3 regions of the Phyllobacterium sp. 1468 genome follow, and region 1 is predicted to be linked to each of the others. Evidence: riboswitches for the same ligand, from Rfam matches in the RefSeq annotation. Region 1 holds a riboswitch; each other region holds the start of a gene.
The links. A riboswitch is a leader RNA that binds a small molecule or an ion and turns the genes downstream of it on or off. The one in region 1 is predicted to bind cobalamin.

Region 1 (9,805 bases):
GGACTGTTGACGATTGATGGCAGGCTGCTCGCAGACTTGCAAAAGCGCCAAAAAGCCTAAAGTTTTCAATATTCCGTTAGTCCTATAGCTCCGGGTCCGCGGCTTAATTCTGGCCTAATTGTGGCAAACCTCATGCCGATCCCTACTGTGTGACCTTTTTGCTGCACTGCAAAAATATACCACCTACTGGAACATTTTATCGTGATTTAAATTTTTTTTGCTGATCTAAATGGGTTTAAATTCAAAAACTTAGGTTTGAGAAGCAAAAATTTCTACCATCCATGTCACAAGACCGCAATATTTAGGCTTTTTATGTGGCAAATTTGCGCTATGCTAAATGGGTTAACTGCAGGAGACGAGCGATGGGACTAACTCGATCGATGAATGTCCTTATGATCTGTGCAGCGTTCGCATTTATTGGTGCAATGGTCGTAGGACTAATCCCCTGATTATAAATAAGAGCGCTACGAAGATGGTCTCTGACCGTTAAGCGAATAGAAACAGGAAGGCGGCCCGGTTATAGCAACCGGGCCGTTTTCGTTTCTCATTCAGGCCGCGGCGCCGGCAAGACTGGCCTCAACCGCATTGCTGCCGCCAGGACGGATGCCAATCAAATGACAGATGGCAAAGGGTAGATCAGCCCGGTTCATCGTGTAGAAATGGAAATCCTGGATACCGCGCTCGACCAGATCGAGCACCTGTTCGGCAGCGACCGCGGAGGAGACCAAGGCATGCGTCTGCGGGTCATTGTCCAGCCCGTCAAACCGCTCGGCGAGCCATGCGGGAATGTGCGTTCCGGCCTTTGAGCAGAAATTGGTAACCTGCGTGAAATTATGGATCGGCAATATGCCGGGCAGGATCGGAATATAGATGCCAGCGCGGCGAACCTTTTCAACGTAGCGTTCATAAAGGTCGTTCTCGAAAAAGAACTGCGTGATCGCCCGGGTCGCGCCATTGTCGACCTTGCGTTTCAGCATGTCGATATCCGTGGCAAAATCTGGACTTTCCGGATGCTTTTCCGGATACGCGGAGACTGAGATATCGAAGTCTGCGAAGGCTTTGAGTCCGGCGACCAGGTCGGCGCCGTTCTCATAGCCACCTGGAGTTGGTTTATAGTGCGCGCCAACGCCACCGGCCGGATCGCCGCGCAACGCCACAAAGCGCTTGACGCCCATGGCGGCAAACTCGCGCACAACCGTATCCACTTCTTCCTTTGTCGCATCGACGCAGGTCAGATGGGCAGCGGCATTGACGTCGGTTTCAGTCAAAATCCGCTTGATTGTACGGGCAGTACGTTCCCGGGTGGTGCCGCCCGCGCCGTAAGTTACCGAAACGAATTCAGGATTGAGCGGCGCAAGGCGCGTCACCGTTTCCCAAAGCCGTTCTTCCATGACTTCCGTCTTCGGCGGGAAAAACTCAAATGAAACACGGATATTTGACCCAATATCCGAACGGCGGGACTGGCGGAAAAAACTCATTATACGCTCTCCGTTATGCGGGAGGTTGAATCGGGATCGGCGATCAGCAGGCGTGGGTCGCGTGCCAGCCACAATTTGACGGTCAGTTTGTCATCGCCCTTCGGTTCCAAATCGCGGCTTTCTTCGAGCATCAATCCGGCCTCGGTCAGCCAGTCGCGCATCTGCCCGTCATTGAACCCAAGGCGCACATGCGCATGATTGTCGCGCAAAAATTCAAGCTCATGCGGCGCAAAATCGACGATCAACATTCGTCCGCCTGCCCGCAACGCGCGCGCCGCTTCGCGGATCGCTTCCGCCGGATTATCGAGAAAGTGCAGGACCTGGTGAATCGTCACGAGATCGAAAGTCTCTCGATCGACCGGAAGCGAGTAGACGTCGCCATGGCGAACCTGTGCGTTGGTAATCCCGTCGCGGTCGAGGTTTGAACGGGCAATAGTCAGCATGTCGCGATTAATGTCGATGCCGACACCGCGCACATAAAGCGGCGCAAAAAGCTCCAGAAGGCGGCCTGTGCCAGTCCCAACGTCGAGCATGGCCTGGAAGGGCTTGCGCCCGACAATTTTGATCAGTGCGTCCTCTACAGCGCCATCCGGAACATGCAGTGATCTGATCGCGTCCCAGCTGGTGGCATTGGCACTGAAGTATGCGGCTGCACGCTCGCGACGCTGTAGCTTCACCGAGGAAAGGCGTTCGAGATCACGCTCCAACAGCGTATCGGCGTTGTCCAGGCGATCCAGAAGGGAGCGGGCAATGTCGCCGACGATCAACGATTCTGCCAAACGGAAATAGGCCCAGGAGCCTTCCTGATAACGGTTGATGAGGCTTGCTTCAAACAGGAGCTTGAGGTGGCGTGACACACGTGGCTGTGACTGGCCGAGAATGGTCGTAAGGTCGGAAACTGTCAGATCGCCGCGCGACAGTAGCGCCAGAATGCGCAAGCGGCTCGGCTCGGCCGCTGCTTTCAGCGTGTCGACCATCAGATCAAGACTGAGATTACGCTTGTCCATCATTCACCTCAAAAGACATAAAGATATGTTTATGTGAGGAATCAAATTTTGGCAAGCTGTTTTTGCCGTTGACGACAAATTTTGCCGCGTTTGAAATACGACCGAGAATCACGCAAGGAGCCTGCATGAGCACAGGAACAAACCGCCAGCGTGCGATCAACAAGGCACTGACGCTGCTTCTCCCTGCGGTGCCCTATTCGGATTCGGAGCCGATAAGGGCTGCTGCCGGCGCGCCACACATGCGGTCATTGCCCCCTCCCATCGCGGTTTGGCTTGCTACCGTGGCGCATGTCCGCCACCAGCACACGGACTACGACGCTCTGCGCGATGAAGGGTATGACAAGGAAAGTGCGCGATTCTTCGTGCTCGATGCCATCAATCGGAAGTTGACGGAGTGGCGAGCGACGCGTCTGCTGGATCCTGATGAGGAAGATCCGAGCTGATGCTTGTCGTCTCCTGCCATTGATCTTGGAAAATCAGGTTCTCCAGAGGCAATCTTTTGGCCCAGCCGCGCTTTTGCAGTTCCGGCGCATCGTAGAGTTCGTCGACATAACCGACACAAAGGTAGGCTATGATCTCGACATGCCCAGGAATGCCGAGGATATGGCGCATATCCTGATCGCGGTAAATGCTCACCCAGCCGACCCCAATACCCTCGGCCCGAGCTGCGAGCCAAAGGTTTTGCACAGCGCAGACGGTACTGTAGAGATCCATCTGGTGATTATGCGTACGTCCAAGCACCACCTTGCCCCCACGGGTGCGGTCGCAGGTGATGCACAGGTTGACCGGAGCCTTGAGAATGCCTTCGAGCTTCAGCGAAGCGTAAAGCGCTTGCCGTTCGTCGCCGAACAGCACCTTCGCTTCCTCGTTGGCGCGGGTGAAAGCGCGATATATTTCCGCCTTTCGCGCCTCGTCGCGAATGATGATGAAGTTCCAGGGCTGCATGAATCCGACCGACGGCGCGTGGTGTGCGGCGTCCAGCAGCCGCATAAGGATGTCGTCTAGCACCGGTTTCGGGAGAAACTGGTCGCGCACATCGCGTCTTGTATAGATGGCTTTGTACACCGCCGCACGTTCATCATCGGAAAAGCAATCGGCGGCGACAGGACGATACGAAACATTCTGCATTGTTTGCTCCCAACAACGCTTGGAAACTCTCCCCGCTGTCCGCGCGGTTTGAGCTATGAGGTCCGGCCGGTCTTCTGACTGAGGTTCATCTGAACCGCGCGCCTTCCGGTATTTCCGTGGCATCTGCGCGGCCCATCCCCTTTACAGCGTTGGGCACGTGCCGGAGTCACACCGGCTTCCCGATTCTCCCGCATCGCGCGGGCACCGGACCTTCAGTCCATTCGCCATAGAAATGCACTTGGCGCAAGCCTCAGACCTGATAAATCCATTGCTCGGGAACCCGCACATCGACTTTTTCACCGGCGCGAATGGTGCCCGGCTTCTCTACCCAGGCGACAATACCGCGCAGGCGTTTCGAGACCCTGACGAAATCGAGCGCTGTCGTCGTGTGATCTTCGGTGTCAGCATGTTCGCCGATGGAACGCCCCGCTACCTTGCACGGGGCATTCTGCCCGTCCACCCTCAAAGTGACGCCGCCTTCAAAGAACATCAGCGTCCGTGGCGGCAACATCGACAGCGACGGAATACCGTCAATGACCATGTTCCCGCCGATCCATTCAGCCTTCAGATAGGACAATCCCATGCCAGCAGCGACATCCGCCAGCTCGTCCGATGCGAGAATGGAAAGCTGGCGCTCGTTGCGCATTTCCGTACCGCGCGGATACCAGGGCTCACGCCCACCGGACCTACGCGTTGGACCAGCATGAAAATCGCCAACGATCCCATCGAATGTGAGATCAAGAGAAGCTGCAGGCGTCGTGACAAAGTCGCCCGCGAGTGCTTCGAACAACCCGCTGACCCGCCCGCTAAGCTTGCGTGAAGGCATTATTTCGGTTCTGGTTCCAAACAGGTCAGTCATTGAGCCACTCCATGAATTCTTCGCATACTAGAAATTCAGGTGAGGAAAACCAGCGAATAAGCCTGATGGGTTCGTCAAAAATGGTGATGGGAGAACGTCTCCGCCTCCCAACACCGTTTATCGCGTTAGCGGCTTGTAGCTGGGACGCTTCGGGTTGACACTGTCCGGACCAAGGCGGCGGATCTTGTCGTTCTCATAGTCTTCGAAATTGCCTTCGAACCATTCCACATGGCTGTCGCCTTCGAATGCGAGAATGTGCGTCGCCAGCCGGTCCAGGAACATGCGATCATGGCTGATGATCACGGCGCAGCCTGCATATTTTTCCAGCGCGTCCTCAAGCGCTGCCAGCGTTTCGGTGTCGAGATCGTTGGTAGGCTCATCGAGCAGAAGAACATTGCCACCAGCTTGCAGCATCTTGGCGAGATGCACGCGATTGCGCTGACCGCCGGAGAGATTGCCTACCTTTTGCTGCTGATCCCCGCCCTTGAAGTTGAACGCCGAGACATAGGCACGTGAGTTCATCTCGTGCTTGCCGAGCTTGATGATTTCATTGCCGCCCGAAATTTCTTCCCAGACGTTTTTATCCGCCTTCAAATGATCGCGGCTTTGATCGACATAGCCCAGATGCACGGTTTCGCCGATTCGGATGGATCCAGAATCAGGCTTTTCCTGTCCGGTAATCATCTTGAACAGGGTGGTTTTACCAGCACCGTTGGGGCCGATAATGCCGACGATGCCGCCGGGCGGCAGCTTGAATGTCAGGTTTTCGATGAGCAGTCGATCGCCGAAGGATTTGGTGAGGCCTTCCGCTTCGATAACCACCTGACCAAGGCGCTCGCCTGCCGGAATGAGAATCTGTGCGTCGCCGGGCCGCTGATCGTTGGCCGCATCCACCAGAGCATCATAGGCCTTGATACGCGCCTTCGATTTCGCCTGACGTGCTTTGGGGCTCGCAGAAATCCATTCGCGCTCGCGCTCCAATGCTTTCTGGCGCGAGTCGTCCTCGCGGCCTTCCTGCTGCATGCGCTTGGCCTTGGCACCGAGATACGCCGAGTAGTTGCCTTCATAAGGAATACCGCGACCGCGATCAAGTTCGAGAATCCAGCCGGTAACATTGTCGAGGAAGTAGCGATCGTGGGTGATCAGCAATACCGAACCTTTATATTCACGCAGATGCTTTTCGAGCCACGCGGTGGTCTCCGCATCCAGATGGTTGGTCGGCTCGTCGAGGAGCAGAAGGTCCGGCTGCGAAAGCAGAAGACGGCATAGAGCCACGCGGCGGCGTTCACCGCCGGAAAGGTTGGTTACCTCGCTGTCTCCAGGCGGGCAACGCAGCGCTTCCATGGCCATCTCGACCTGCGATTCCAGATCCCAGAGATTCTTGGAATCGATGATATCCTGCAGTTTCGCGCCCTCGTCAGCGGTCTCTTCAGAATAGTTCATCATGACTTCATTATAGCGGTCGAGAATGGCCTTCTTGTCGGCAACGCCGTCCATGACGTTGCCCATCACGTCCTTCGTCGGATCGAGAATGGGCTCCTGCGCGAGATAGCCAACTGTCGCGCCCTCGGCCAGCCAGGCCTCGCCCGTATATTCTCTGTCCATACCGGCCATGATCTTCAGGATCGTCGACTTACCGGCACCGTTCGGCCCGAGGATACCGATTTTGGCATCGGGGTAGAAAGAAAGGTGAATGTTTTCAAGAACCTTCTTGGTTCCATATGCCTTGTTCAGGCCGGCCATATGATAGATGAATTGGCGTGCCATAACGCGCGTCACTCCGGTGTTCGGGATTTTAGGGACATGAATTTGCGCCGTATGTAGGCGAAAGGGGCTCCTGTGGCAATGGATCGGTGGTTTATTTCGAGCAGCTGACCGAGGTTAGGCTCCTTCTTTGCCAACCGCTCATCTGACTCTTGCCATTTGGTCCGAGGCCGCCGATTTGCCAGATGCAATACCATTTGGACATCCAAAACGAGCGAAACCGGGCGCGGATATTTCCGTCACCCGGTTTCCCCTCTGGTGCCGCATTCGGGGAGCGTCCTCTTCTCCCCTGAACGGCCATGTAACTGGCAGACCGTGTGCGTTTCATTGTTGCGGTTGCAACGATCGCACATTCGATCTCTTTCGAGTGAAGTTCTGAGGCAAGTTTTTATCGATTGCAAGAGGCTTTGCAAAATAAAATTGCATAGAGTTTGTCGTGATTATTTATTGTGCAGGATCGAAAAAAATTAAGCGGATTCTATCGGAATTTATTGCGCATTGACTATTCCTGCGCCACCACTTCAACTGGCGGCGGGAGCACAGAATGGCCTTCGAGGACGTAGAAACAATTGCAAGCGCGACAGGGGCACAACTTGCGATGCGGTTTTCCGCGGCCGAAGGTCAAACCCACGCTACCGTCCAGATCAGTCACGGCGTCAGTGAACATTCCCTGCGCTATGCGCGGTTTGCCCAATTCTTGAACGGACAAGGTTTTCACGTCTATGCTCACGATCATCGCGGGCACGGACGTACCAAAGCACCCGGAGCCCCGGTTGGACGATTTGCGGAAAGCGACGGGGTTATGCACGTTCTGGACGATGTCGATGCCATCAACGGTCTTGCCCGCCAGCGTCATCCTCACCTCCCCATGATTCTGTTCGGCCACTCGCTCGGCGGATTGATTGCACTGAACTACGTGCTGAAGCATCCGGGTAGAGTGGACGCTGCGGCGATCTGGAATGCCAATTTCTCTGCTGGACTTCTCGGCCGGGTCGCGCAAGGTGTCCTGCGTGCCGAGCGCATGTTTTTGGGATCGGACGTTCCAAGCATGGTGCTACCGAAATTCACCTTTCAGCAGTGGGGCCGCAACGTTGCCAACGCCCGTACGGCCTCCGACTGGTTATCGCGCGACCCTGACGAAGTAGATGCCTATCTTGCCGACCCATTGTCGGGCTGGAACCCGACGGTGAGTATGTGGCGCGATATTTTCGACCTCATCTTCACCGGTGCAGATAATTCATTGCTGGCCAACGTCCCTCGCGACTTACCCTTCAATCTCGTCGGCGGTGCCGAAGATCCGGCCACTGAAAAGGGCAAAGCTGTCAGGGACCTCTATCGCAGAATGAAACAGCTTGGATTTTCCAATGTCACAACGAAGATCTACGAGGGTACGCGGCACGAAGGCCTCAACGAGATCAACAGGGAGGTAATCATGCGAGATTTCGCGGATTGGGCCACACAAACCGTTTCGAAACGAACGAGAGTGCTTGAAGCATGACTGATGCTCCTCTCAAAGGTGTACGCGTCATCGAACTCGCTCGCGTTCTGGCCGGGCCATGGGCCGGACAGGTTCTTGCCGACCTTGGCGCCGATGTCATCAAGGTGGAGAACCCCGCCGGAGGTGACGAAACGCGTGGATGGGGACCGCCGTTCATCACCAGCAGCGAGGGCGAAAGCCTCTCCGCCGCCTATTTTCACGCATGCAACCGCGGCAAGCGTTCGATCATCATCGACTTTACGACCAGCGAGGGGCAGGAGACGGTCAAGGCACTGTGCCGTACCGCAGATGTCGTGCTCGAGAATTTCAAGGTAGGCGGCCTGAAGAAGTACGGCCTCGACTATGCATCTCTGAGCGCTGACAATCCGCGCCTCGTCTATTGTTCGATCACAGGCTTTGGTCAGGACGGTCCGTACGCCGCTCAGGCGGGCTATGATTTCATCATTCAGGGCATGTCCGGGCTGATGTCGGTTACCGGCGAACCCGACGGCGAGCCGCAAAAGGTTGGCCTCGCAGTCGCCGATGTCTTCACCGGGCTCTATTCCGTCATCGCCATTCAGGCAGCGCTGGCCCATGCCACGAAGACAGGCGAAGGCCAGATGATCGATATGGCCCTGTTCGATGTGCAATCCGCTGTCATGGCCAACCAGGCGATGAACTATCTCGCAACGGGCAAGAGCCCGCACCGCATGGGCAACGCGCATCCGAATATTTCGCCGTACGAAGTTGTGCCGACATCCGATGGTCACATGATTCTCGCCGTCGGCAATGACGGGCAGTTCGCCCGGTTCTGCAGCCTTGTCGGGCTTGAAAATCTCGCCAGCGATCCTCGCTTCCTGACCAATCGGGCACGACTGGAAAATCGCATCGAACTGACGGCCCTGATCCGGGCTGAAACGCAGAAACGTACCCGCGCCGAATTGCTTGACGCCTGTTCCCGAAATGCTGTTCCCGCTGGCCCGATCAACCAGATCGGCGAGATGTTCAACGATCCTCAGATCGTGTCGCGGCAATTGCGGCTTGACCTCGAGGACGGCCATGGCAGCACTATTCCCTCGGTGCGCACGCCCATCGTCCTGTCCAGAAGCCCGCTTTGCTATCAACGGCCTTCGCCACGTCTTGGCGAGCACAGCGCCGAAATTCTTGAAGAACTGAAGGACGTATCCAAATGAAAACGGGCGGTGAATTGATTGTCGAGGCTTTGGCGGCGAATGGTGTCGAGCGGTTGTTTTGCGTGCCGGGTGAGAGCTATCTTTCCGTGCTCGACGCGCTCTACGACGCACAGATAGGAGTCACCGTTTGCCGGGCCGAGGGCGGTGCGACGATGATGGCTGATGCCTGGGGAAAGCTCACAGGCAAGCCAGGCATCTGCTTTGTCACACGGGGTCCGGGGGCAACCAATGCCTCCCCTGGAATCCACATCGCCAAGCAGGATTCAACGCCACTGATCCTTTTTATTGGCCAGGTGCAACGCGACGCACGTGAGCGCGAGGCCTTTCAGGAAGTCGAATACCGCCGATTCTTTGCCGATACAGCGAAATGGGTGGCAGAAATCGACGATGCGCGGCGCATTCCGGAATTCGTCACGCGCGCCTTCTCAGTCGCAACGTCGGGCCGTCCTGGGCCTGTCGTACTGGCCTTGCCGGAAGACATGCTGACGGACGAGGTCGAAGCAGTGGCGGCTCAGGGCTGGCAACCGGTCGAGACGGGGCCCTCTCCGGCTAGTATCGAAAAGCTCGCCGATCTTCTTCAGGGTGCAAAACAGCCGTTCATGATCCTGGGCGGGTCGCGCTGGGATGAAAATGCCGTTCAGTCAATCACACGTTTTGCAGAAAAATGGCACCTGCCCGTTGGCTGTTCTTTCCGCCGGCAGATGCTATTCGATCATCTGCATCCGAATTATGCTGGCGATGTCGGGATCGGGATCAATCCGGCTTTGGCGGCGCGCGTGAAAGACGCTGATGTGTTGCTGCTCGTCGGCGGGCGTTTTGGTGAGATGCCCTCCTCGGGATACACGTTGATGGACAGTCCCTACCCCAAGCAGATGCTGATCCATGTGCATCCCGACGCG
Region 2 (9,805 bases), 200 kb from region 1:
AATTTCTTTGTGACAACCGTGTAGATATCCGACTTCGCCCAGCCATTCGGCTTGGGATCGGGACAATCGGCAACGACAGTGCAGCGTTTCCATTCGGCTTCGTCAAACGGTACGCCATTGTCGAGCTTGACCATGGGATACTTGCCGAGGATTGCGGTAGGGCCCCAATAATATCCGAGCCAAGGCTCTTTGCGCTCATAGGCCTTGGCGATTGAGCCATCTAGACCTGCTGCCGAACCCGTATCAACAAGCGTGAAGCCATTTTTGTCGCCACCATAGGCCTTGTAGAAGTTGGTGGTCGTGATCTGGCAAGCCCAACCCGACGGGCAATTATAAACCGCGCCCTTCTTGGGGTCTTCCGGAGCGGGGAACAATTCCGGATGCTTCATCGCGTCCGCAATCGTCTTGATATCCGGGTGCGCATCGGCAAAATATTTAGGTATCCACCAGCTTTCCGTGCCGCCTTCCGTAATGGCGGGCGCTGCCAGGACCAGTCTGTCTTCCTTGACGGCCTTCTCGATGAGGTCACGGACAGTGTTGAGCCAGCCCTCCGGCGCGATGTCCGGCTGACCCTTTTCCAACATCGACGTGAAGGTTGGAACCGTGTCGCCAGCGACCAGTTCGGCGTCGCAGCCATAACCTTCTGTCAGTATGATCTTGTCCAGATTGGCCAAGGCTTCGGCTGACGGCCAGTTCATATTGGCGATTGTTACAGAGCCGCATTCTGCAGCGGATGCCGATCCCGCATAGCCGAAAAGACCAGCGGCGAGTATAGTTGAAGCGAGTAGCTTCTTCATGTGCTTTATCTCCCACTCTTTGACAGTTCACCCGAATACGAATTCTAACTTGGTACTGTCCTACCCAGTTGTTCGCTTATGTGCCATTTGGCATCCTTATCCCGGCAGAATGCAATGCTTTCTTTGAATAAATGCGGTGCATCGCGACAAGGCCTGTCGATATAACGACGCCGGGACAATGAATGAGAACCAATGCACAATGTTCATCCAGGTATCGTAACAAACCAATAGATGAAAGATCAACGCCTTAGACAATTCCTTTATCAATTCATTTGGAAGCGCCGCGCTTTGTCAGATTGTGACTGTACGGAGAGCTCTTCTGTTAACGCCACGCAATTATTTGGGTGCCGACGGCACAATCGTATGGCGAGCAAGCAATTTCGCATGCCTGCCATGCAAATTTGCCTGAATGAATGCAGAAAATGCGACACGCCATGGCGAATTTCCCTGATCAAACTTTAGGCAAGAAGCGCATTTGAAAGGCAACAACAGTTTTCTCTTCGAGGTGCAGGAATGCTCTACATTTTTAACCGTAACAATCGTGTTCACATTTCGTGGAATGCCACCGAAAAGCGTAACGCGCCGTCTAGCAATCTTAAGAGCGGTATCGCCTCTGCGGTGTCATTCATCTGGACGCGTTCCGCGGGCTGATTTACCAAGCCATGCACGCCGCTGCCTTTTCAAGCGGCGGTTTGTCTTTGCATTGCGGAACCGGAGCATTTGACAAAAAACCGCGCTGTCCTGAGAGGAGCAGTGCGGTCTTTTTATTGGTATTCCGCAGAAGCGGCGACTCCGGTACGCAGTACCTGATCCGGAGCAGGCAAGCAGGGTCTTGGTCTGCTTACCTGTAAAGTTTTAACCGGACATCGTTACCGCGAGGTTAGCGAGAGCTTAAGCAAATCTAAATTTGGTAGTTTTCTGGGCGTTTGCCTCTGTGTTTTCAGTTATTGCGTTTGGATTCGCGCAAGAAATTGACAATGCCTGAAAAATCAGTGCCCTCATTGCCAGCTGCGCTGAACGCCGCGTAGAGCTCTTCAGCATGGGCGCCAAGCGGTGTCGCTGCTCCTACGCTCGCGGCGGCTTCCTGCGACAGCTTCAAGTCCTTCAACATGAGAGCCGCAGCAAACCCCGGCCTATAGTCATTATTGGCGGGTGAAGTCGCAACCGGGCCAGGCACCGGACAGTATGTTGTCAGCGACCAACATTGCCCGGACGAGGTCGAGGCTACATCAAATAGCGCTTGATGCGAGAGGCCAAGTTTTTCCGCCAATGTGAAAGCCTCGCTGACGCCGATCATCGAGATACCGAGGATCATGTTGTTGCAGATCTTTGCAGCTTGTCCGTTGCCGGCTTCGCCGCAATGCACTATGCGGCCCGCCATGGGTTTAAGAATGGGTTCAGCTGTTGCAAACGCTTCACCGCTGCCACCAACCATGAACGTCAGCGTACCGGCTGCCGCACCGCCAATACCGCCAGAAACAGGTGCATCGACCGAAAGCAGCCCATTGGCTTGAGCAATCTCGTGAGCGTTTCGCGCCGAGTGCACGTCTATCGTGGACGAGTCGATGAAAAGCGCGCCTCTTCGCGCTTTTTTTGCCACAGCTTCATAAACCGTCAATACGTGTTTGCCTGCAGGCAGCATCGTGATGACGACATCGGCTCCAGCGACTGCTGTCTCGGCACTGCCTGTAACATCCACGCCATTACCGCGGGCTGTTTCAAGGTTTTCCGGCAGCAGATCGAAGCCCAGCACCTTTTGTCCCGCTTTGACAAGATTGGCCGCCATAGGATTGCCCATGTGTCCGAGACCAATAAAAGCCACAGTCGCCATTGCAGTTTTCTCCTGATGAAATTGTTTAGTGACTGGTCATATGCCGTGCGATGATGACGCGCATGATTTCGTTGGTGCCTTCCAGTATCTGGTGAACGCGCAGATCACGAACGAGCTTCTCGATGCCATAATCGTGCAGATAACCGTAACCGCCATGGATCTGCAGCGCGTCATTGGCGACATCGAAGCCCACATCTGTAACGAAGCGCTTAGCCATGGCTGACCATTTCGAGGCGTCATGGGCCTTCCGGTCAAGCTTCGATGCAGCCGTGTAGAGCAGCATTCGTGCCGCAGAAAGATCGGTCTCCATGTCTGCAAGCTTGAACTGCAACGCCTGGAACTGGTTAATCGCCTTGCCAAAGGCCTTACGCTCGGACGCGTAGGTTACGGCTTTGTCCAGCGCCGACTGCGCACCGCCGAGAGAGCAGGCCGCAATATTGAGACGTCCGCCATCAAGACCACCCATGGCAATCTTGAAGCCGTCGCCTTCCTGGCCAAGACGGTTTGACACAGGAACCCGGCAATTGTCGAATATGACCTGCCTTGTCGATTGAGCGTTCCACCCCATCTTGAACTCATTTGCACCGAACGAAAGACCGGGGGCGTCCTTCGGGACAACAAGCGCTGAAATGCCTTTCGGTCCGTCCTCGCCGGTCCGTACCATTGTCACGTAAACGTCGGAGTCGCCAGCGCCTGAGATAAACTGCTTGGCACCGTTGAGGACATACTCATCGCCGTCGCGTATCGCGCGCGTCTTCAGTGCTGCAGCATCGGAACCAGAGTTGGGTTCGGTGAGGCAATAGCTGGCCAACCACTCCATGGACGTCAATTTCGGTACGAAGCGCAGACGCTGTTCCTCGTTGCCAAAGAGATCAACCATCCATGTCCCCATATTGTGGATGGATATGAACGCCGAGAATGCGGGGCAAGCCGCCGACAGGGCTTCGAAAATCAGAACGGCATCGAGCCGCTTCAGTCCTGAACCGCCCACATCTTCACGCACGTAGATACCGCCCATTCCAAGCGGACCGGTTTCACGGATCACGTCGGCGGGAAAATGCTTTTCGCGATCCCAAGCGAGCGCATTGGGCGCCACACGATCAGCGGCAAACGCACGGGCCATGGCCTGGATTGCCAGTTGGTCCTCGCTCAGCTCGAACTGACCGGTAGCCGAATCGACCAGCGTGTCCATGATAACCTCCCTGTACTCTTGTTCCCTCCAGTCTATCCCAAGCACCAAGAGGCGCAACGTCTTCGGTGGGGCTAGGAAGAGAACGACATATCCGCTACTCAAAGCCCATGACGCACGCAATCATGTTGCAGGGAACTGGCTCTGATGTTGGGAAATCGGTCCTCGTGGCGGGACTTTGCCGGCTTGCGCGCAATCGCGGGTTGACGGTGCGCCCCTTCAAGCCGCAGAACATGTCCAACAATGCCGCGGTCAGCGACGATGGCGGCGAGATCGGCCGGGCGCAATGGCTGCAGGCACTGGCTTGCGGCGTGCCGTCATCGGTTCATATGAACCCCGTGCTTTTGAAGCCACAATCGGAAACCGGCAGTCAGATAATAGTGCAAGGCAAGGTCTGGGGGCAGGCCCGGGGCCGCGACTATCAGAAATTCAAGTCGCAGCTGCTCGATGCGGTGATGGGGTCGTGGGATGTCGTGCGAGCCGGTGCTGATCTGGTTATCGTGGAGGGTGCGGGATCGCCTGCCGAAATCAATCTGCGCGCTGGTGATATCGCCAATATGGGTTTTGCCACCCGTGCCAATGTGCCCGTCGTGCTCGTCGGCGATATTGATCGCGGCGGGGTGATTGCATCGATCGTTGGCACACATGCGATTCTTGAACCAGAGGATCGTGACATGATCATCGGGTACATCATCAACAAGTTTCGCGGCGACATTTCGCTGTTCGATGATGGGCTCAAATCCATAACGCAATTTACCGGCTGGCCGTCATTCGGCGTTGTGCCATGGTTGAAGGATGCCTCGCGGTTACCCGCCGAGGATTCAGTTGTGTTGGAACGCTCGGTCAAAGGCGAGGGGCGTGCACTCAAAGTTGCCGTCCCAATCCTCGACCGGATTGCTAATTTTGATGATCTCGATCCGCTGATGGCAGAGCCGCTGGTGGACGTGGTCATGGTAAGAAGTGGCGAACGGCTGCCGGCGGATGCCGGACTTGTGATCATTCCCGGTTCCAAATCCACGATTGGCGATCTCTTGCGCTTCAAGGAAAATGGCTGGGACAAAGATCTTTATATGCACAGGCGTCGCGGCGGTCATATCATCGGCATCTGCGGCGGATATCAAATGCTCGGCCGGACGGTGCGTGACCCCGACGGAATTGAAGGCATTGTCACCGAGATTGAGGGGCTAGGTCACCTCGATATCCATACGGTCATGGAACCGGAAAAGACGGTGCGCAATGTGCAGGCTCATTCACTGCAGTTCGATTTGCCGTTGAAGGGCTACGAGATTCACCTTGGCAGAACAACGGGACCGGATTGCGAGCGGCCAACGGTGCGCGTCAATGGCACGGTTGACGGTGCTGCTTCCAGGGACGGCAAAGTTTTTGGGAGCTATTTGCACGGATTGTTCGTAGACGACCGTTTCCGTGCTGCATTTTTACAATACATGGGAATTGCTGCGGACGCGCTCGATTATCGTGCCGGGGTAGATGAGGCTCTCGATTCCATAGCCGGCCAACTGTCTGACGTGCTTGATATCGACCGGCTGCTCGCGCTCAAATCACAGCAATGACGCGGCAGCAGGAGTTGATGTTGCAGTTTCATTTGACATTCGTGGCGCTTGGTGAATAACGTCACGGGATGATTGGTTCCCGATATCGGCCAAAGGCCAAGGGATCAAAAGGGAATGCGACGGCCGTACCCATCAGGGCGACCTAACCGCAGCCGACCCCGCGACTGTAGAGCGGTGAGGGTCAATGTCATCGCCAGAAGCGAAAGCTGATGGCAGCCACTGGGAAACCGGGAAGGCGGCATTGATCCTACGACCCGCGAGCCAGGAGACCTGCCAGTCATAGGGCAATCGTGCCCAAAACCGAAGGGGATTGTCCCTTCTGGCCCTGCACGGAGGTTGTTATGGCTGTTACTCGTACTTCGACTACGATTTCTCTCCCGCTTGCATCGCGTTTGACCACGGCGGTGTTTTCGCTGATGCTGGGCGTGTTCATCATCTACGGTGTCGGTCTTTCGCATTCCGAAACGTTGCATGATACCGCGCACGACACCCGCCATTCATATGGATTTCCCTGCCATTGAGCTTTTCACTAGCTGAATAGACGATTCAGCTATCTGCTCTTACGCATTGAAAAATTACAATTTGTTTGGTCCGGGGCCTTCTTCAGGTACCCGGCGTCTCGCTTTAGGGATCGGGAGTGAATTCCATGTTGGTTAAATATCTTCTGGCTACCATTGTAGCCGGTCTGTTTGCCGGTATTCTTTTGACGCCGGCGATGTATGTGCGGACTGTTCCGCTTATTCTGAATGCCGAGGAATATGAAAACGCCGGCGGTCATGAACATAGCCATGACGCTGCGGTGGCGGCGACCGAGGCTGCACCCGCTGCCGTAGCCCCGCACGACGACGAAGAAGAGACAAGCCCTGCGCTTCCATTCGGCCGCTTTGGCAATACGCTACTGATCAATCTTATTGCCGGTGCCGGCTTTGCCCTCATCACAGGCGCTGCCGCGCTTTTTCTGGGCCGCAGGATCACGCTGCAAAATGGTGTTTATTGGGGTCTTGCGGGCTTCTTTATCTTCAATCTTGCGCCTGCATTCAGCCTCGCTCCCGAATTGCCGGCGATGCCGGCGGCCGACCTTGCCACGAGGCAGGCCTGGTGGCTGATTACGGTTCTGCTGACGGCAGGCGGCGTTTATCTAATCGTGCTTCGCGACGAGATCTGGGCAAAGGTGCTGGGCATTGCGCTGATCGCAGCCCCACACGTTTACGGTGCGCCTGAAGCCGACGATCTGACTTCAAGCGTACCGCCGGCATTGGCCTCCGAATTTGCCGTGTCGACACTGGCAACCAACCTGTTCTTCTGGATGGTGCTTGGAACCGCGCTTGGCTGGGCCATTCAACACTACGCGCAATCGGAGCTGGATGCCTGATGCAACTGGAACGCAGAGCAACCTTTGTCCTGGGTGGTGCGCGTTCCGGGAAATCCGCTTTTGCCGAGGGGTTGATCGAAGCGTCCGGTATGGATGCGGTCTATCTTGCCACTGGCAGAGCATGGGACGTTGAAATGTCGGAGAGAATTGCGCAGCACAAGCAACGGCGTGGCGGCTCCTGGACAACCATTGAAGAACCACTTGATCTGGTTGATGTGCTGCAAAGAGAATGCGTCGGCAACCGTGCCGTTCTCGTCGATTGTCTGACCTTGTGGCTCACCAACCTGATGATGTCCGAGAAAGATATCGAAACAGAGACAGCGCGGCTTGTTGCGGCGCTGAAAAAATTAAAGGGTGCCGTGGTGCTGGTCTCCAATGAGGTGGGTCTTGGCATCGTTCCAGAAAACCGCATGGCGCGCGACTTTCGCGACCATGCCGGCCGGCTCCATCAAGCCGTGGCAGGTGCTGCGGCTCAGGTCTATTTCGTAGCAGCAGGACTGCCGCTCAAAATGAAGGGATAACACCATGCAGGGTCAAAAGATTCCGGCAACCGTCATCACCGGCTTTCTCGGTTCGGGCAAGACGACGATGATCCGCAATCTCCTGGAAAATGCCAACGGTAAGCGTATTGCGTTGATCATCAACGAATTTGGCGATCTTGGCGTTGACGGCAACTTGCTGAAAGGGTGCGGTATCGAAGCGTGCCGCGACGAGGATATGATCGAACTGAACAATGGCTGCATCTGCTGCACCGTTGCCGATGATTTCATTCCGACCATGACCAAACTTCTGGATCGGCCGGATCGCTTCGATCACATCGTCATCGAAACCTCGGGGTTGGCGCTGCCGCAGCCGCTGGTTGCCGCGTTTAACTGGCCGGAGATCAAGACACAGGTGACTGTCGATGGTGTCGTGACTGTCATTGACGCAGCCGCGGTTTCGGAGGGACGTTTTGCCGACGATCATGACAAGGTGGACGCGCAACGCGAACAGGATGAATCGCTTGATCATGACAGTCCGCTGGAAGAGCTATTCGAGGACCAGATCCGCGCGGCCGATCTTATCGTGTTGAACAAGACGGATTTGATCAGCGATGCGCGGTTGATGAGCGTTCGCGATGATGTGCAAAGCCGCTCGTCGCGCTCACTGAATATGGTTTCGGCAAGCTTCGGCAAGCTCAGCAATGAATTGCTGCTTGGGCTGGGTGTCGGCACCGAGGGCGACATTGCCAATCGTCAATCGCATCACGAGATGGAGCATGCGGCGGGTGAAGAACACGACCACGACGAGTTCGAAAGTTTTGTCGTGGGGCTTGGCCCGGTGGCCGAGCCGAAATCATTTGTCGAAAAGCTCAAAGCAGTGATTGCCGATCACGACGTCTTGCGGCTCAAAGGCTTCGTCGATGTTCCCGGCAAGCCAATGCGTCTAGTGATCCAGGCAGTCGGTTCACGTATCGAACATTATTTCGATCGCAGTTGGAACCCCGGCGAAGAACGTCAGACGCGGCTCGTCGTGATTGGTTTGCACGATATCGATACGGCCGCCATCTCGACGGCAATGCGCGCTGCCGCCGCCTGATTGGGAACCAGATGCATCTCCTGCTTGCCCAGAAAGGCACGATAGCTGAAGGCACCGAGGCCATAGACCTCGGCCAGACGCCGGGAGATGTGCTGTTTCTCTCCGCCGCTGACACGGAACTCGCAAGCCTTAGCTCTGCCCAGCGACAAAACGATGTCGTATCGTTGCGCCTCGCCAATTTGATGGCGCTAGCACATCCCATGTCTGTCGATGCTTATGTCGAGCGAACGGCACGTCATGCAAGGCTTATCGTGGTGCGAATCCTCGGCGGTGAAAGCTATTGGCCTTACGGGCTGGAAGCGTTGCATGCTTGCGCGATCAACCACAAGGTACAGCTTGCGGTGCTGCCAGGTGACGATAAGCCGGACCCGGGGCTGGACCGGTTTTCCACGATTTCACGACAGGATCGCGATGCGCTCTGGCACTATCTGCTGGAGGGTGGCGCGCAGAACGCCCTACGTTTCCTCGATTATTGTGGAGCACTGATCGACGGAAAGGATAAACCGCAGGAAGCAGCGCCGCTTTTGAAAGCCGGGTTGTGGTGGCCGGGCAGCGCCGCCCCGTCGCTGGAAGAATTGCGTGGGCAATGGCAGGATAATGCGTCGGTCGTCGCCATCTGTTTTTACCGCGCACTGGTGCAGAGCGGGCAGACGCAGCCGGTCGAAGCTTTAATCGACGCGCTAAAGGCCAGGGGACTAAACCCTTTACCGGTGTTCGTTTCCAGCCTGAAAGATCCGGTATCCGTGGCGACGCTGGAGAACATTTTCTCCGAGACGCCGCCTTCTGTCGTGCTCAATTCGACTGGCTTTGCCGTTTCCGCGCCGGGCAGCGCCCGCAAAGCCACCGTGCTCGAACAGGGCGGCGCCGTGGTGCTGCAGGTTATCTTTTCCGGATCAAGCATCGAACAATGGCGCGGCTCCGATCAAGGATTGTCAGCCCGTGACTTGGCGATGAATGTGGCACTACCGGAGGTCGACGGGCGTGTTCTAGCGCGCGCTGTTTCATTTAAGTCCGCCCAGCATTATGACGAGAGCACCCAAGCCAATATCGTCACGCACGAGCCGTTGGCCAATCGTGTCGAATTCGTTGCGGCGCTGGCAGCCAACTGGGCACGGCTTCGTGCTGCGAAGACTGCTTCGCGCCGTGTTGCGCTGATCATGGCCAACTATCCCAATCGCGATGGCCGGCTTGGCAATGGTGTGGGTTTGGATACGCCTGCTGGTACCTGGCATATTCTGCATTCGATGCGGGAGCAGGGCTATGGGGTTGCCGGCGTTCCCACCGACGGCGACGCGCTGATCAATCATATGATGGCGGGCCCGACCAACGCAGCCCGCGACGGACGGGAAATCCGGGAAACCATTTCCTTGAATCAATACAGGAGCTTCTTCGAAAAGCTTCCGCAATCGATTCAAGACGTCGTCACCTCTCGCTGGGGGCAGCCGGAGGCCGATCCGTACTTCATGG
Region 3 (9,805 bases), on a different contig from region 1:
TCGCACCATCGAAGCTGGTGAAGTGGTAAAATTCAGTTTCGACCTGTCGCAGGCCCATCTGTTCTCGCCTGAGACCGGCAAAACTTTGCGGGGATAGTGCTATGGCCAAGATCGAAAAAGTTGAATTGCGCATGGTGGATTTGCCGCCAAAGGTGCTGCGGACCGATGCGATCCAGAGCTTTGTCAGTCAGGAAACGCCCATCGTTACGATCACCGATACCGACGGGGCAGTAGGGACTGGTTACAGCTACACGATCGGCACCGGCGGCTCTTCTGTTATGCGCCTGCTTACCGATCATCTGGCACCGCGTCTCCTCGGCAAGGATGCCGATCAGATCGAAGCGATCTGGCGCGAGCTTGAGTTTGCTACCCATGCGACGACCATCGGTGCCATCACGGCGATTGCCCTTGCCGCCGTCGACATAGCGCTCTGGGATTTGCGTGCGAAGAAGCAGGGCCTGCCTCTGTGGAAGCTGGCAGGTGGCGCGAAGGATCGCTGCCCGCTCTATACTACCGAAGGCGGCTGGCTGCATATCGAGAAGCAGGCGCTGGTCGACGACGCACTACAAGCGCAAGCGAAGGGCTTCAAGGGCGCCAAGGTCAAGATCGGCCGCCCGCATGGTTCCGAAGATCTGGACCGGCTGTCGGCGGTGCGCGATGCGGTTGGTTCCGGTTTCGAGATCATGACCGATGCCAATCAGGGGTTTTCCCTCGATGAGGCCATTCGCCGCTCTCAGGTCCTGCGCGACATCGATCTTGCATGGCTTGAAGAGCCGCTGCCGGCTGATGACATTGACGGCCACGTGCGGCTTTCGTCGGCGACACAAACGCCGATTGCCGTTGGTGAATCGCTCTACTCGATCCGGCATTTCCGCGAGTACATGCAGAAACGCGCCTGCTCCATCGTGCAGGTTGATGTCGGCCGCATTGGTGGCATTACGCCATGGCTCAAGGTGGCGCATACGGCAGAGACCTTCGACATGCCAGTCTGCCCGCATTTCCTGATGGAGTTGCATGTAAGCCTGACCTGCGCTGTGCAAAACGGCAAATATGTCGAGTATATTCCGCAGCTCGATGATCTTACCCATACACAGATGCACATCGAAAATGGCTACGCGATTGCACCATCCGAGCCTGGCATAGGTATAGATTGGGACTGGGATGCGGTCAAAGGTCGAAGCGTCGACGAATTCACCACCGAGATAAGGGTCTCATGATGCAACGCATGGGTATGATGATCGGGCTGAACGAGGGCAAGGTTTCTGAGTACAGGCGTCTGCATGCAGCAGTGTGGCCGGAAATCCTCGAGCTGATCTCCAGCTGCAACATCCGCAACTATACGATCTTCCTGCGCGAACCTGAGAACATCCTGTTCGGCACGTGGGAATATCACGGAACAGATTTCGCGGCGGATATGGAAAAAATGGCTGCCAATCCGAAGAACAAGGAATGGTGGGATGTGTGCATGCCCTGCCAGGTACCGCTCGCAACGCGGGCTGAAGGTGAGTGGTGGGCGATGATGGAAGAAGTGTTCCATCTCGATTGAAGGACCGCATGATGAGTTTTGACCCTGCAACCTTGCTGCAAAGCTGGCCGCTTCCGGCGAAGCCACGCCCGATCGTGACCTTCGGCGCGGGCAGCATTGTCGGCGATGCGCACTATCCAGCTTACAGGAAGGGCGGGTTTCCGATCGCCGGGCTGTTCGACCCGGATCAGGCGAAGGCAAAAAAGCTGGCCAATGAATGGGGCGTTACAGCCTATGGCTCAGTCGATGAGGCTGCCGCAGTGGAAAACGCGATCTTTGATCTCGCCACGCCGCCTTCACGTCATGCCGGTATACTGAAGGCCCTGCCGGAGGGTTCCTTTGCGTTGATTCAGAAACCGATGGGCAGCGATCTTGCGGAAGCTTCCGAAATCCTTCGCATCTGCCGCGAGCGCAATATCACCGCAGCGGTCAATTTCCAGTTGCGTTTCGCTCCGATGATGCTCGCACTCAAGGACGCGATCCGGCAAGGCTGGCTTGGTGACGTGATCGATTTCGATGCATGGCTTGCCTTGGATACGCCATGGTCTCTGTGGCCGTTCTTGAACGGCTTGCCGCGTGTCGAGATCGCCATGCATTCGATTCACTATATCGACCTGATCCGGCAGATCCTTGGTAACCCGCTTGGTGTCCATGCCAAGACACTGGGCCATCCCAACCACAAGGTAGCGCAGACACGAACGAGCGCCATCCTCGACTACGGCGACAAGGTCCGATGCTCGCTGTCGGTCAATCACGACCACAAATTCGGACGCAAGTTCCAAGCCTGCGAATTCCGCGTCAGTGGGACCGAAGGGGCAGCCTATGTAAAGCTCGGCGTCAATCTCGATTATCCGCGAGGTGAGCCGGACGAATTGATGATCTATCCGAAGGGCGGATCCGGCTGGATCAACGTCCCCTTGCAAGGCGCTTGGTTTCCGGACGCATTTGTCGGGCGCATGGCCAACCTCCAGCGCTACGCCAGCGGCGAGGACCAGGAACTCGTCAGTTCCGTCGAGGATGCGTGGCATACAATGGCGCTGGTCGAAGCGGCCTATCAATCGAGTGCGGCGCCAGCTACCCCGCTCGCACAGAAGTCGGAGGCCTGAATGTCCGAACAAGCCATTTATTTCGAGGACTATGAACTCGGGCATGTGCGTGTCACGATGGGACGCACCATTACGGAGACTGATTTCGTGGTGCACGCCGGCCATACGGGCGATTTCTTTCCGCATCACATGGATGCGGAGTTTGCCAAGACCACCCCCTTTGGTCAGCGCGTTGCCCATGGCACGATGATCTTTTCAATCGGCGTCGGGCTCACCGCAAGCCTGATCAATCCGGTGGCGTTTTCCTATGGCTATGATCGCCTGCGCTTCGTCCGGCCGGTTTTCATTGGCGATACGATCCGCACACGCGTAACAATCAGCGCCAAGGATGATGACCCGAAGCGGTCCGGCAGCGGACGCGTCGTCGAGCGTTGCGAGGTGATCAATCAACGTGACGAGGTCGTGCTTGCTGCCGACCATATTCTCATAGCCGAGCGCAAGAGCAAGGCGACATAAAGCGATTGGAGATTTTGCAATGACTGGTAAGCTTGAAGGCAAGCGGGTTTTGATCACAGCCGCAGGGCAGGGCATTGGCCGCGCCTCGGTGCTTGCGTTTGCCCGCGAAGGTGCAATCGTGCACGCGACGGATATCAATCAGCAACTACTGGATGCGCTGCCGAAAGAGGCGGGGATCAAGCCGCGCAAGCTCGACGTGCTCAAGACGGAAGAAGTCAATCAGGTGATCGGCGAACTGGGTGCGATCGACGTGCTGTTCAATTGCGCCGGATTCGTCCACGGTGGCTCTATTCTCGAAATGCCGGATGCAGACCTGGACTTCGCGCTGGACCTCAATGTCCGCGCCATGATCCGAACGATCAGGGCTGTTCTGCCGGGTATGATCGAGCGCAAGGATGGCGCGATCGTCAATATGTCGTCTGTCGCCAGCAGCGTTAAGGGTGTCCCGAATCGTTTTGCCTATGGCGTGACCAAAGCGGCTGTCCTCGGTCTCACCAAGGCGGTGGCTGCCGACTATATTACACAGGGCATTCGCTGCAACGCCATCTGCCCGGGTACGGTTGAAAGCCCGTCGCTGGAACAGCGCATGCGTGCCGGCGGCGATTATGACGCGACGCGGGCAGCGTTCATTGCGCGCCAGCCGATGGGCCGTCTTGGCTTGCCGGAAGAGATCGCTGACCTTGCCGTCTATCTCGCCGGCGCGACCTACACCACGGGTCAAGCTTACAACATCGATGGTGGCTGGACTGTCTAGAAGTCTCCACGGGAGTAGTATTATGACCCGCATTACCGATCTTCGCGTTTTCGATATCCGGTTTCCCACGTCGCAAAGTCTCGATGGGTCGGATGCGATGAACCCGGATCCGGACTATTCGGCCGCCTATGTTGTGCTCGATACGGATGCCGATGGACTTGCCGGCCATGGCCTGACCTTCACCATCGGGCGCGGCAATGAAATCGTCTGTATGGCGATCGAGGCGCTGAAGCACCTTGTCATTGGCCTTGAACTCGACTGGGTCAAGGAAAATCCGGGCCGCTTCTGGCATTTCGTCACAGGCGACAGCCAGCTGCGCTGGATTGGACCGGACAAGGGCGCGATGCACCTTGCCACCGGTGCTGTCGTCAATGCCGTGTGGGATCTTCTGGCCAAGGAAGCCGGGAAACCCGTCTGGCAACTTGTCGGCGAAATGACTCCGGAACAGATCGTCAGCATCGTCGATTTCCGCTATCTGACCGACGTACTGACGCGGGACGAGGCGCTAGAAATTCTGCGCAAGGCGGAGAAGGGCAAGCAGGAGCGGATCGCTGATCTGAAAGCGACCGGTTATCCTTGCTATACAACCTCCGCGGGTTGGCTTGGCTATTCCGATGACAAGTTGCGTCGCCTTTGCCAGGAGGCCGTCGATGCTGGTTTCAATCACATCAAGATGAAGGTTGGCCGCGATCTCGACGATGACATCCGCCGCTTGACGATTGCCCGCGAGGTGATCGGCGACGACCGTATCCTCATGATCGATGCCAATCAGGTCTGGGAGGTCAACGAGGCGATCGACTGGGTAAACAGGCTCGCCTTCGTCAAGCCGTTTTTCATCGAGGAGCCGACGAGCCCGGACGATGTTGCCGGGCATCGCAAGATCCGACAGGCAATTCATCCGGTAAAGGTTGCCACAGGCGAGATGTGCCAGAACCGCATCATGTTCAAGCAGTTCATCGCCGAGGGTGCCATCGACGTTGTGCAGATCGATTCGTGCCGCATGGGCGGGCTCAACGAGGTGCTGGCTGTACTGCTGATCGCGGCGAAATATAATCTACCGGTCTGGCCGCATGCAGGCGGTGTAGGCCTTTGCGAATATGTTCAGCATCTGTCGATGATCGACTATGTCGCGGTATCGGGCACGAAAGAGGGCAGAGTGATCGAATATGTCGACCATCTGCATGAACATTTCGTCGACCCGTGCGATATCCAGAACGCCGCCTATATGCCGCCGTCATTGCCGGGTTTCTCAATCGAGATGAAGCCGGAATCGATCAAACAGTATTTGTACAAGGCCTAGGGTCAGGACCAGAGTGACAGGTCCTGACCCCTAGACTCGGGGGGTATTTCTTCCGTGTCGTCTTGCGTAAATGCGATGTCGTTTCCGCGCCTATTCTTTTGTTCTGCCGAGTGCTCTTATCGAGACACTTGAGGTGCCGCTTTCTAGGGGAAGCGGAGAATTGGGAAGCCGGTCAAAAAGCCCGGCGCTGCCCCCGCAACGGTAGTGGAGTGGAAAACGCGGCAAAACAGCCACTGGGAGTGCACCCCGGGAAGGCGCCGCGAAGCCAGGCAAGGCAACTCCAGAGCCCGGAAACCAGCCTCGAGTGACAAAACCGACTGATCGCGGTGGGCGATCAAGGAGCATGCTTTTGTGCGGTCAACATCCGTTGGCTGTATGGACGTTCTTCTCCGTCACCACCAGTCAGTTCTTTGCAGCTTTAGGGCGAGGACACGACATGGACATTCGTAACGAAGTGCTCCGGAATCTCAGGAACCGGAAACCAGGATACGGCCTCGAACAGGCCTTCTATTCCGATCCGGATTATTACCGTCTCGACATGGAGAATATTTTCTATCGCGATTGGCTGTTCATCGGCCATGATTGCGAGGTGGCCAAGCCGGGCAACTATTTCACGGTTCAGGTTGGCGACTATCCGGTCGTCATCGTACGCGACCGCCAGAAACAAATCCGCGCTTTCCACAATTCGTGCCGCCATCGCGGCTCGCGTGTCTGCGCCGCCGAAAGGGGCACCGCGGCGAAGCTCGTCTGCCCATATCATCAATGGACCTATGAACTGGATGGCCGCTTGCTGTTTGCCCGCCAGATGGGCGACGATTTTGACGCCAGCCAGCATAGTCTCAAGACGGTGCATTGCGAGAGTGTCGGCGGCTACATTTTCATTTGCCTCGCGCCCGTTGCTCCCGATTTCGGCCCGACACGCGCTCTGCTTGAACCCTATCTCGCGCCGCATCGCCTGACCGAGACCAAGGTGGCATTCCAGAGTTCGATTGTCGAAAAAGGCAACTGGAAGCTCGTCTGGGAAAACAATCGTGAATGCTACCACTGCGTCGCCAACCACCCGGAACTGTGCAAGACCTTCCCTGAGGCGCCAAGCGCTACCGGGATCCAGGGCTCCAAAGAGGATCCTGAAATGGTCGCGCATTGGGAGAAGTGCGAGGCAGTTGGCCTCCCAAGCGTGTTCCGTATCGCAGAAGATGGCCAGTATCGTGCCACACGCGTGCCGCTGCTCAGCGGTGCCGAGAGCTACACGATCAGTGGCAAGCGTGCGGTCGGCAGGCAACTGAGTGATGACGTCAACGCGCAGCAGATCGGCTCGCTGCTGCTCTATCATTACCCGACCACGTGGAACCATGTTCTCGGCGACCAGGCGATTTCTTTCCGCGTGCTCCCGCTCGGACCGAACGAGACCGAGGTCACGACGAAGTGGCTCGTCCACAAGGATGCGGTTGAGGGCGTCGATTACAATCTCGAAGAACTGACCCATGTGTGGCTTGAGACCAACAATCAGGACCGCCGTATCGTTGAAGAAAATGCATTCGGCATCCGCTCGCCTGCCTATGAACCGGGACCATACTCCGTCGAACATGAGGGTGGCGTGCTGCAGTTCCTCGAATGGTACAGCAATTCCATGGAAACAAGGCTTTCCGGCAATAACAAGCTCAGCAAGGTAGCATGATGAATATGACGCTTCCTCAGACCTATCCGCACCTCGATCAGATGCAGCCATGGAATGATCGGCTGCATCTACTGGAGTGCCTGTCGGTCATCGAGGAAGCGCCCAATGTAAAGACTTTCACGTTCAAATCGGACAATCAAAACTGGTTTCGCTATGAGCCCGGCCAGTTCATGACGTTCGAATTGCCGGTGCAGCCGGAATCGGTCTTGCGCACATTTACCTTGTCATCCAGCCCGTCGCGGCCATTCACCATCGCGGTGACGGTGAAAGCCCAAGTCGGAAGTATTGGTGCGCGGTGGATGCTCGACCATCTGACGCCGGGTGCGCGGTTGAAGGCATTCGGACCGCTTGGCGATTTCTCCATGCGCAAGCATCCGGGCGACAAGTATTTGTTCATCTCGGCGGGGTCGGGCATCACGCCGATGATGTCGATGACGCGCTGGATGCACGATTGCGCCCCGCAAAGCGACATCAATTTCGTGACCTGCGCGCGCCGGCCGAGCGACATCATTTTTCGCAGAGAGCTCGAATATCTGACAAGCTGCATGCCGAACCTGAAGCTTGCCTTCCTCATCAAGGAGCATGAGATGGGGCAGGTGTGGACCGGTATCCGCGGCCGTTTTGAAGAGGCGCGGTTGCCATTGCTTTCGCCAGACTTCAAGGACAGGACAATCTTCTGTTGCGGGCCTGAACCCTTCATGCGGGACGTGCGCACCATACTCGAAGCCTCCGGCTTCGACATGACGCACTATCACCAGGAGAGTTTCGGACCGGCCGCCGAACCGGTGCTGCCGATGATGGACGCGATATCGACAGAGGCCGTTGAAAGATCGGCGATGGTCAATTTTTCGATGTCGGGTATGGAGGTGCCGTGCGCACTGGGCGAAACGATTCTGAAGGCCGCGCGCGGTGCCGGGATACGCATCGCTGCGGCGTGTGAATCAGGGCTCTGTGGCACCTGCAAGGTCATGAAAACTTCCGGCAAGGTCGACATGGATCACAATGGCGGCATTCTCGACGACGAGATCGACGAGGGCTATGTGCTCGCATGCTGTTCCAAACCGCTTGGTGACGTCGAGATCGAAGCCTGAAGTAAGAGCAGGTTTTGCCCGCTCAGAGCCAATTGTTTCGTCCGATGGAACCACATCGGCCTCGCCAAATCCCTCGACCTTGAATCAAATTGCCTCCGGCAGAACGACTCTGAACGGACCAAAATTTGCTCTAGGCTGCAAGCAGGGATTTGAGTTTGACGTCCGCCGTAGCCAGCTGGCTCGAGTCCGGTGTCGCGCCGCGGGCAATCAACATCTCGGCGAGCCTTATGTCCTTCGCTACCGTATTGCCCGGTCCAATGCCGCTTGCCGCGACAAGACGGCCGTCGGCAGCAAGGTGGAACAGAATGAAGGCACCATCGCGGAGGTCGCGCCGGATCACTCGAACGCCCTCGTCCGAAAGGCCGGCGACCTGCAGACCGAGTTCATACTGATCCGACCAGAACCAGGGCACCGATTGATGTGGCTCCTGTGCACCGAGCATATTGCGCGCGGCCAGCGCACCTTGCTCCTGGGCATTGCGCCATGCTTCGAGCCGCACCCGGCGCCCGCCATAGAGAGCGAGCGGGAAGATACAACAGTCACCGGCCGCGTAAATATCCGGATCGCTGGTCTGCAGCCAATCATTGACGACGATGCCGTTGGCCACTTCGAGGGCGGACGCTTCGGCTAGCGCAGTCACCGGCGTCGCCCCGATTCCGATGATGGCGAGGTCCGCCATGATGACGTTTCCTGTCGAAAGCGTGATCGCAACGTTTTCGGCATTGTCAGCAAAGGAGACGATTCCGGTATCGCATAGAATGGTCACGCCTTCGTCGCGATGGCGTGCATCGATGACCTTGGCGATTTCCTCGGGAACGCCGCGCATCATGATGCGGCATTGCGCCTCAATCACAGTGACCGAAGCGCCGCGCTTGCGGGCGCTGGCCGCAAGTTCCAGTCCGATGAAGCCCCCGCCGACGATGACGATGCGTGCTCCAGGCTGAAACCGTGCCCGGATGGCAAGCGCATCCTCAAAACTGCGCAGAGTGGTGCAATGTCTGCTGCCCGCAGCGAGGGGCAGGGGGCGCGGAACGGCGCCTGTCGCAAACAGAAGACGCGCATAGGGAACCCTGCGGCCATTCTCCAGCGTCACGCACTTTTCCTCCCGGTCGATCGACGTCGCCGTTGAATTGCCTACGAAGTCGATGTTCTTTTCGGTAAACAGGGATTCGGCGGCTATCGTGCGCGGTGCCGGATGCTCTTCCGAGATCATCGCTTCCTTGGAAAGAGGCGGTCGCTCATAGGGGAGGTGCTTTTCCGTGCCGATCAGGATGACGGACCCGTCATAGCCGTTTTCCCGCAAGGCAAAAGCCGCGCGCACGCCGCATTCGCCAGCGCCAATGATGACCATTCCTCGTTCCATTGCCATTATCCCATCTGGATCAACACTTTACCTGCCTCGACTTTGACCGGGTAGGTTTTAAGGTTGATGCATACCGGCGCTCCTTTGGCTTCTCCGGTCTTGTAATTGAAACGGCCATTGTGCTTGGGGCACTCGATGATCTCATCCATGACAAGGCCATCTGCCAGGTGGATGTGTTCGTGAGTGCACAGACCATCCGTCGCAAAAAACTCATCGTCGGGACTGCGGTAGATTGCAAAGGTCTTTCCATCGTGGTCGAAACGCATGACGTCTTCTTCGTCTATGTCGTTTGAAGCGCAGGCTTCCACCCAGTTGCTCATCGTTCGATCCTCCCGGTCATTTGTGGACTGTTATTCCGCTGCCGCTGCGAAAGGTTCGCTATGGAATTCCTCACGATAGGGCTTTGCGGTCGGCGGCAATTCCCGCTTGAGAAAATAGTCTTCGTTGCGCAACTGTCGCAGGAATGCCGGCACCATTTCGCGATAGCCGTGCAGGATGGACGGATTCGCCGCCGGCAAGTCATGCTTGATCA

Region 2: linked by a shared signal. The riboswitch ahead of J2X72_RS08000 (CbtB-domain containing protein) and the one ahead of bluB (5,6-dimethylbenzimidazole synthase) in region 1 are both predicted to bind cobalamin.
Region 3: linked by a shared signal. The riboswitch ahead of J2X72_RS15290 (aromatic ring-hydroxylating dioxygenase subunit alpha) and the one ahead of bluB (5,6-dimethylbenzimidazole synthase) in region 1 are both predicted to bind cobalamin.

Annotation. Positions count from the first base shown of each region.
Region 1 is NZ_JAVDSX010000002.1:725,694-735,498, forward strand. It holds gene J2X72_RS08915 (DMT family transporter) at 1-60, shown strand, start outside; gene metF (methylenetetrahydrofolate reductase [NAD(P)H]) at 549-1,478, opposite strand; gene J2X72_RS08925 (metalloregulator ArsR/SmtB family transcription factor) at 1,478-2,485, opposite strand; gene J2X72_RS08930 (DUF2293 domain-containing protein) at 2,611-2,928, shown strand; gene bluB (5,6-dimethylbenzimidazole synthase) at 2,861-3,613, opposite strand; cobalamin riboswitch at 3,660-3,837, opposite strand; gene J2X72_RS08940 (MOSC domain-containing protein) at 3,864-4,472, opposite strand; gene ettA (energy-dependent translational throttle protein EttA) at 4,590-6,239, opposite strand; gene J2X72_RS08950 (alpha/beta hydrolase) at 6,781-7,734, shown strand; gene J2X72_RS08955 (CaiB/BaiF CoA-transferase family protein) at 7,731-8,906, shown strand; gene J2X72_RS08960 (thiamine pyrophosphate-binding protein) at 8,903-9,805, shown strand, end outside.
Region 2 is NZ_JAVDSX010000002.1:522,379-532,183, reverse strand. It holds gene J2X72_RS08020 (ABC transporter substrate-binding protein) at 1-797, opposite strand, end outside; partial or broken gene mmsB (3-hydroxyisobutyrate dehydrogenase) at 1,738-2,640, opposite strand; gene J2X72_RS08010 (isobutyryl-CoA dehydrogenase) at 2,654-3,820, opposite strand; gene J2X72_RS08005 (cobyric acid synthase) at 3,928-5,388, shown strand; cobalamin riboswitch at 5,445-5,681, shown strand; gene J2X72_RS08000 (CbtB-domain containing protein) at 5,730-5,909, shown strand; gene J2X72_RS07995 (CbtA family protein) at 6,035-6,760, shown strand; gene cobU (bifunctional adenosylcobinamide kinase/adenosylcobinamide-phosphate guanylyltransferase) at 6,760-7,281, shown strand; gene cobW (cobalamin biosynthesis protein CobW) at 7,286-8,338, shown strand; gene cobN (cobaltochelatase subunit CobN) at 8,350-9,805, shown strand, end outside.
Region 3 is NZ_JAVDSX010000005.1:134,648-144,452, forward strand. It holds gene J2X72_RS15255 (ABC transporter ATP-binding protein) at 1-97, shown strand, start outside; gene J2X72_RS15260 (mandelate racemase/muconate lactonizing enzyme family protein) at 102-1,217, shown strand; gene J2X72_RS15265 (L-rhamnose mutarotase) at 1,217-1,546, shown strand; gene J2X72_RS15270 (Gfo/Idh/MocA family oxidoreductase) at 1,558-2,631, shown strand; gene J2X72_RS15275 (MaoC/PaaZ C-terminal domain-containing protein) at 2,632-3,087, shown strand; gene J2X72_RS15280 (SDR family oxidoreductase) at 3,107-3,841, shown strand; gene J2X72_RS15285 (L-fuconate dehydratase) at 3,864-5,141, shown strand; cobalamin riboswitch at 5,256-5,459, shown strand; gene J2X72_RS15290 (aromatic ring-hydroxylating dioxygenase subunit alpha) at 5,578-6,819, shown strand; gene J2X72_RS15295 (hybrid-cluster NAD(P)-dependent oxidoreductase) at 6,819-7,910, shown strand; gene J2X72_RS15300 (FAD-dependent oxidoreductase) at 8,041-9,279, opposite strand; gene J2X72_RS15305 (MocE family 2Fe-2S type ferredoxin) at 9,279-9,593, opposite strand; gene J2X72_RS15310 (fatty acid desaturase family protein) at 9,624-9,805, opposite strand, start outside.